3 regions of the Lactobacillus xylocopicola genome follow, and region 1 is predicted to be linked to each of the others. Evidence: predicted binding sites of a transcription regulator. Region 1 holds the regulator's gene; each other region holds the start of a gene.

Region 1 (2,274 bases):
GGCAACTTCACCAACCTGAATTTCACCATCTTTAAAAGCGACTACAGATGGAGTAGTCCGATTACCCTCTGGATTAGTAATGATTTTTGGTTCTTTACCCTCTAAAACAGCTACTGCTGAGTTGGTTGTTCCGAGGTCAATTCCGATAACTTTTGACATTGATAAACTTCCTTTCACCTATTGTGCAACAACGACCATTGCTGGTCTTAAAGTTCGATCTTTATATAAATAGCCTTTTTGTAAGACTTGGACAACGGTGTCCTTTTGATCATCATTTTCCGCTTCAACTGTTTGAACAGCCTGGTGTAATGTCGGATCAAATTTGCCGCCTGCTGCCGCGATTTCGCTGATACCATGATCCTTCATGGCTTTAACAAGTGCGTCAAGGGTCATCTGTACCCCTTTTTTGAGCTGCTTAGAGGCCTCATCATCAACCTTGGTCGACAGGGCCCGCTCCAAATTATCCATTGCTGGCAAAATATCCTTAGCTAAAGATTGTGACTCATACTTAATCAGCTGGCTTCGCTCATTATTGTAGCGATTTTGCATGTTCTGCATTTCCGCCTGACTGCGCAGGAACTTGTCTTCTAAGTCCTGATTTTGCTTTTGGGCCTTAATCAATTCTGCTTTTACCTGCTCAGCAGTGGTCTTGGGTGTTTGGTCCGTTGCCGCCGCAGTTTTAGCTTTAGCCGTAGCGGTTTTTTTGACCTTAGCCTGCTCTGGCTGCCCTTGTTTCTGTTCTTTAGCACCAGTGTCTTTTTCTTTATTCACGGCTAACCTCCTTTATTTAAATCGACCATAATACTCCAGTAGCTTCTTAGCTAGCTCATTCCTAAAATATTCTAATAGTCCTATTACCTGCGAATACGGCATATTGTTAGGACCAAGCAAGGCGATTACCCCCTTGCCATGTGTTCCAACACTGTATTCTGCCGTAAGCAAACTGTAGTCCTTGAGCAAGTCATTTGAAAGCTCCGAGCCCAAACTAACCCGGATGGGATGTTGGCCAATTTGGCTACTAGTCCGCTGGTCAACTAAGCTGGAAATCAACTCATTATGATCAATCAGCTCATAAAGTGACCTCAAATTGGCCACATTACTTAACGATGAGCTGTTGAGCAAGTTAATCTGCCCGTCGACATACATCTGTTCACTGGCCGCATCATTAATAACCTCTTCAACCAGTTCCAACAAGTCACCAGCATGGTTGCTGGTCAGCTTCTTGCCTAGACTATGATTAAGCAAGGCAGGCGTTACCTCATTCAAGGTCTTTCCTACCAGCTCATCATTAATCATCCGTACAGCTTTCTCAATTTCATCGCCATGAATATTAGTTGGCAAGCTATAAACTTGGTTATGGACGTTGCCGTCACTAGTCACCAAGATCGCCATAATCTGTCTACTAAACAAAGGCACAATCCGGAAACCCGTGATAGTCAGGTCACTACTCTCTGGCCCTTCCGCAAATGCCGTATAATTAGTCAAATCCGAGAGAATCTTGGCTGCTTCCTGAACTATTTCATTAACCTGGTGAAACGGCTGATCCAGCTGATTGACAATCCGCTCATAGACAGAAGACGGAATTTGAAGTGGTTCTACCAGATGATCAAGGTAATAGCGGTAACCCTCAGTTGATGGCACGCGGCCACTAGACAGGTGCGTTTTTTCAATTAAACCTTGGTCTTCTAAGACCGCCATCTCGTTGCGAATCGTCGCACTCGACACCTTAATTGGTAACTGCATCATCACCGTTTTTGAACCAACCGGATCATTAGTCTGGGTAAAATCATTAATAATTGTTTTTAAAATTAATTCTTGACGTTCGGTCAACATAGATATCGCCCTCACTTTTAGCACTCTTATCAAACAGGTGCTAACAGTTATTATGATACTAGTATTTAGCAGAAAGTCAAGCCGAGTGCTAAATTTTTTCCGATAAAATCATTAGACTAGTGGCGATGAGCAAAATATGCCTTGATTTCCGCCTCATCTTTGGCCATCTGGGCTCGTAATTCTGCCAAATTAGCAAACTTAATTTCGCCCCTCGTGTACTTGTACCATTTAATTACCATTTCTTGGTCGTATGCTTCTTCATCAAATCCAAATAAATTAGATTCGATAAAAATTTGCCGCCCTTCCTGAATGGTCACATTGTAGCCTACGCTGGTCATTGAGTCGTACCACTTGCCCTTAAGCTTGGTCTTGGTGGCATAAACCCCAACCTTCGGCACAACCTTGTGCTCAGTCCATACCAAGTTAGCCGTCGGATAGCCC
Region 2 (2,274 bases), 200 kb from region 1:
AGTCTTATCTTCAGCTAGTCCGTTTTCTTGGGCAAGGTAACCGACCTCGACGGCCTTATTGACAGTAAATTCGCCCCGACTAGCCTCTTCCTCGCCCGTCATAATTTTGAGTAAAGTTGTTTTGCCAACACCGTTAGGCCCAACTAAGCCAATTCTGGCCTGGTCAGCAATTGAAAAGTTAACATGCTGAAATAGGGTGTTCGCCCCAAATTGTTTTTCTAAATCGTGTCCTTGTGCAATGATCATATTTTTTCACCTAGAAACTATTTTAGCATACGAAAAGAACTTACAGTGGGCCTCTTACTATTAAGCAAAGAAAGTTGAAAGTAGCCCTCGTTGACAGTGTTTGCAAGATTGTGAAAAAAATATTTGCAAATAGCGTAACGTTACGGGTAAAATAATACTAATTGATGAGCAATTCACAAGAAGAAGGCTCAGGCAATATTTAAGTTGGAGGCTCTTTTAAAAAATGGAAAAAATAAAAATACCCACGGCGACAGCTAAGCGCTTGCCGCTGTACTATCGCTATTTAATTATCTTAAACGAAGCGGGCAAAGATAAAGTTTCTTCAACTGAACTCTCGGAAGCAGTTCAGGTTGATAGTGCTTCGATTAGACGCGACTTTTCTTATTTTGGCGCGCTGGGCAAACGCGGTTATGGTTACGATGTCAAAAATTTGCTTTCCTTTTTTAAAAAGATTCTAAATCAGGATACATTGACCAATGTGGCCCTGGTCGGCGTTGGTAATTTGGGACATGCACTGCTCAACTATAACTTCAAGCGTAGTAACAATATTCGGATTTCTTGTGCCTTCGATATTGATCCCAAGATTACCGGTAAAATCCTAAGCGGGGTGCCGGTATACGGTATGAGCGAATTGAAGCAACAGTTGAGCGACCAACAGATTACAATTGCGATTTTGACGGTGCCATCGACCACTGCCCAACAGACGGCAGACGATATGGTCGAAGCTGGAATTAGGGGGATCATGAACTTCACCCCAATTCGACTCTCAGCTCCAAGTGGGATCAGGGTCCAGAACGTTGACTTAGCGACGGAATTACAGACCTTGATTTACTTTCTTGACGCCGATAAACCCAAGTAAGCAACAGCCTGCGGATAAGAGTTAAGAATAATTAGCACTTTAACTGAAAAAGTGCTAATTTTTTCTTGCATTTTATCTGAAAAAAGGTTATTATCTTAATTGTAAGTTAGCACTTGATGAATATGAGTGCTAACAATTAAAAAGATTTTTACTAATAGGAGGGACAAACGTGTTACAACCAATAGGTGATCGCGTGATCGTTAAAGTTAAAGAGGAAGAAGAAAAGACTGTAGGCGGAATCGTCCTTGCTTCGAATGCTAAACAAAAACCAACTGAAGGCGAAATTGTCGCGGTTGGTGAGGGAACTTATGCTGAGAATGGCAACAAGATTCCAATGACGGTGAAGACAGGGGACGTCGTCCTGTATGATAAGTACTCAGGTACTGATGTCAAGTACGAGGGCGAGAAGTACCTGGTCCTGCACGAAAAAGATATTTTAGCAATTGTTAAGTAGTTAGGGAGCGGATAAAATGGCAAAAGATATTAAATTTTCAGAAAAAGCAAGACGTTCTTTATTAAAGGGTGTTGACCAGTTGGCAAATACCGTTAAGGCTACGATTGGCCCTAAGGGTAGAAACGTTGTCTTGGAGCAATCTTATGGTAACCCGGATATTACTAACGATGGTGTAACGATTGCCAAGGCGATTGAACTGAAAGACCACTATGAGAATATGGGTGCTAAGCTGGTGGCTGAAGCAGCTCAGAAGACTAACGATATTGCCGGTGACGGTACTACGACTGCTGTTGTTTTGACCCAAGCAATCGTGCGCGAAGGGATGAAGAACGTAACTGCCGGTGCCAACCCAGTTGGCGTGCGGCGCGGAATTGAGAAGGCCACTAAAGCAGTTGTGGACGAATTACACAAAATTAGCCACACGGTTTCTTCAAAGGATCAAATTGCCCAAGTTGCTTCCGTTTCCTCAGCTTCCAAGGAAGTCGGTGACCTAATCGCTGATGCCATGGAAAAGGTGGGTAATGACGGCGTTATTACCATTGAGGACTCACGGGGAATCGAAACTGAATTGTCAGTGGTTGAAGGAATGCAGTTTGACCGCGGCTACCTGTCACAATACATGGTAACCGACAACGATAAGATGGAAGCTGACTTAGAAAGTCCTTACGTCTTAATTACCGACAAGAAGATTTCTAATATCCAAGACATCTTGCCA
Region 3 (2,274 bases), 380 kb from region 1:
ATTAGAAACAGTAACTCCTTCAGGAATATGCCCAACTCGGTTAATATCATCATCGGTTGGGTCCTTTACGCTCAGCAGAACCGGTTGGTAAAACTTAGTTTTAAGCGTCATCTTACCACTGGTTAAGACGTGCTTGTCTGTTTCAGGACTGTACTCAGTTGGACTAATATAGTTGATGGACGAACCATAGTGGGTCTTCCAAGCCTTATAGTCATTAGTTCCTGGTTTAGCCTCAACCGCATTCGTTTCGGCAGCATCAGCAACCCCCTCTTTGGTACTCTTTCTGATTGTCACTATGAGGGTGGCCGTAGCTGTCCCATAGGTGAACTTAACCTGGTAAGTTTTGGGTGTAGCACAAGAAATACTTTCGCGCGAAACTTTTACTTGGCTATTATCAATAACTGTTCCCATATAGTTAGTTACATAGGAAATTGCATCCCTAGGAGAAAAGCTATAAAACTCATTTCTTACCAAAGTCACCTTTTTAGGAACAGCAATCTGATTTCTGGCGAAGTAGTTTTCATTAACATAACCCACTTCACGCCCGTTAACATAAATACGCCAATAGCGGTATTTCTTAGTTTCAATCAGTTGATCCGACTGGATATGGCTGTAACGGTAATTAATTCCGTCAGCAACTTTTTGACTAACCTTACCATTATTAACATTTTTCCAAACCGCATAATTCTTGTTACCAGCAACCTTGGTCATCATGGCATAACCAGTAACCACTTGCTTGGGCTCCTTTTTAGGCTGAGTGATTTGATTCCCACTGGCCGTTCCAGTATTAGTGGTACCGCCTGTATCGTCATCGTCTTCTGACGGCTGACTCGAATCATCTTGCGGCGTTTGTGTTTGCGTTTGCGACTGAGTATTATCAGACTCTGCCGCAAAGACCGCCGTTGTTGAAAGCTTGGTCGTAATGACCAGCCCTCCAATCAACGCAATCGCAATCGTTGCAATTTTCTTAAAAAGCTTCAAAATATTTCCTCCAAATTCAAACTTACTCGTTCCATTATATAATAAGAACATGTTACATAAAATACAAAATTGATACACTTTGATTGACAGTATTTAACGTAAGTGATTTAATTAGCACTGTACTTATTAGAGTGCTAATGTTTTTGAACTTAAATCAGGAGGTTAAAACATGCTTGTACCTACAGTTATTGAGCAAACTGCACGTGGTGAACGTGCTTACGACATTTATTCACGTTTATTAAAAGACCGCATTATCATGTTAAGCGGTGAAATTAATGATGACATGGCTAATTCTATTATTGCCCAGTTACTATTCCTTGATGCCCAAGACAACACTAAGGACATCTCCCTGTATATTAACTCGCCCGGTGGTGTCATTACTTCAGGTCTAGCCATCATGGACACCATGAACTTCATTAAGTCGGATGTCTCAACCATTGCAATTGGGATGGCAGCTTCAATGGCTTCTATCCTGTTGACCAGCGGAACCAAGGGAAAGCGGTTTGCCCTCCCTAACTCTACTGTCTTGATTCACCAGCCGCTAGGCGGTGCACAGGGTCAGCAGACTGACATTCAGATTGCGGCTAACGAAATTCTAAAAAGTCGTGAAAAGATTAACAATATCTTGCATGAAACAACCGGCCAGCCCCTCGAAAAGATCCAAAAAGATACCGAGCGTGACAACTATCTGACTGCACCAGAGGCCAAAGATTATGGTCTAATTGATGAAATCATGGTCAACCAAAAGAAATAGTTAGATTTTAGTAAAAAGGCCAAACGAAGTCCCGAATTAATTTTGGGGCTTTTTTGCATGTACGAGATTATTAAGGTATACTTTTACTCAATTTAGGTAGTAAGGTATTGTTCTGCCAGAAAGGAGACAACGAATGGACAAAATCAAACAAGCGCTGTTTTATGCCGGCTTATTTATTACCATCCTAAATAGTCTGGTTTTATCTGACTCCTTATCAATAGTAGTAACAACGCTGGGAGTTGCCTTAATTTTGTACGGCGGTGAAAGTGTTAACTTAAAGTAGCGATGTAAACAAAAAGGAAGCCCTTTTCGGGATTCCTTTTTTTATTCTCCTAGATTCTTAGCCAGTTCATGTATTTTTTTGAACCGGTGGTTGACCCCTGATTTTGAAATTGGCCCATCCGGCACCTGTTCCGCTACCTCTTTCAAAGATAATTCAGGATTAGCCAGGCGCAGCCGAGCTAGTCCTTGCAGCTTTTCTGGTAGGTTATCAATACCTATTTTACGTTCAAGGAGTTCGATATCTTCAACTTGCTTAG

What was found. Region 1 encodes HrcA, which represses chaperone genes, less so after heat shock. Its sites were predicted from a motif close to TTAGCACTCNNNNNNNNNGAGTGCTAA; they were not measured.
Region 2: the regulator HrcA is predicted to act here: its motif matches at 1,212-1,238, upstream of groES (co-chaperone GroES).
Region 3: the regulator HrcA is predicted to act here: its motif matches at 1,093-1,119, upstream of clpP (ATP-dependent Clp endopeptidase proteolytic subunit ClpP).

What each region holds. Positions count from the first base shown of each region.
Region 1 covers NZ_AP026803.1:923,084-925,357, forward strand. Annotated here, with positions in the region: gene dnaK (molecular chaperone DnaK) at 1-159, opposite strand, end outside; gene grpE (nucleotide exchange factor GrpE) at 178-771, opposite strand; gene hrcA (heat-inducible transcriptional repressor HrcA) at 784-1,833, opposite strand; gene ribF (riboflavin biosynthesis protein RibF) at 1,950-2,274, opposite strand, start outside.
Region 2 covers NZ_AP026803.1:1,125,673-1,127,946, reverse strand. Annotated here, with positions in the region: gene R8389_RS05600 (ABC-F family ATP-binding cassette domain-containing protein) at 1-246, opposite strand, end outside; gene R8389_RS05595 (redox-sensing transcriptional repressor Rex) at 470-1,105, shown strand; gene groES (co-chaperone GroES) at 1,275-1,559, shown strand; gene groL (chaperonin GroEL) at 1,576-2,274, shown strand, end outside.
Region 3 covers NZ_AP026803.1:544,704-546,977, reverse strand. Annotated here, with positions in the region: gene R8389_RS02820 (SH3-like domain-containing protein) at 1-981, opposite strand, end outside; gene clpP (ATP-dependent Clp endopeptidase proteolytic subunit ClpP) at 1,151-1,735, shown strand; gene R8389_RS02810 (hypothetical protein) at 1,869-2,018, shown strand; gene whiA (DNA-binding protein WhiA) at 2,060-2,274, opposite strand, start outside.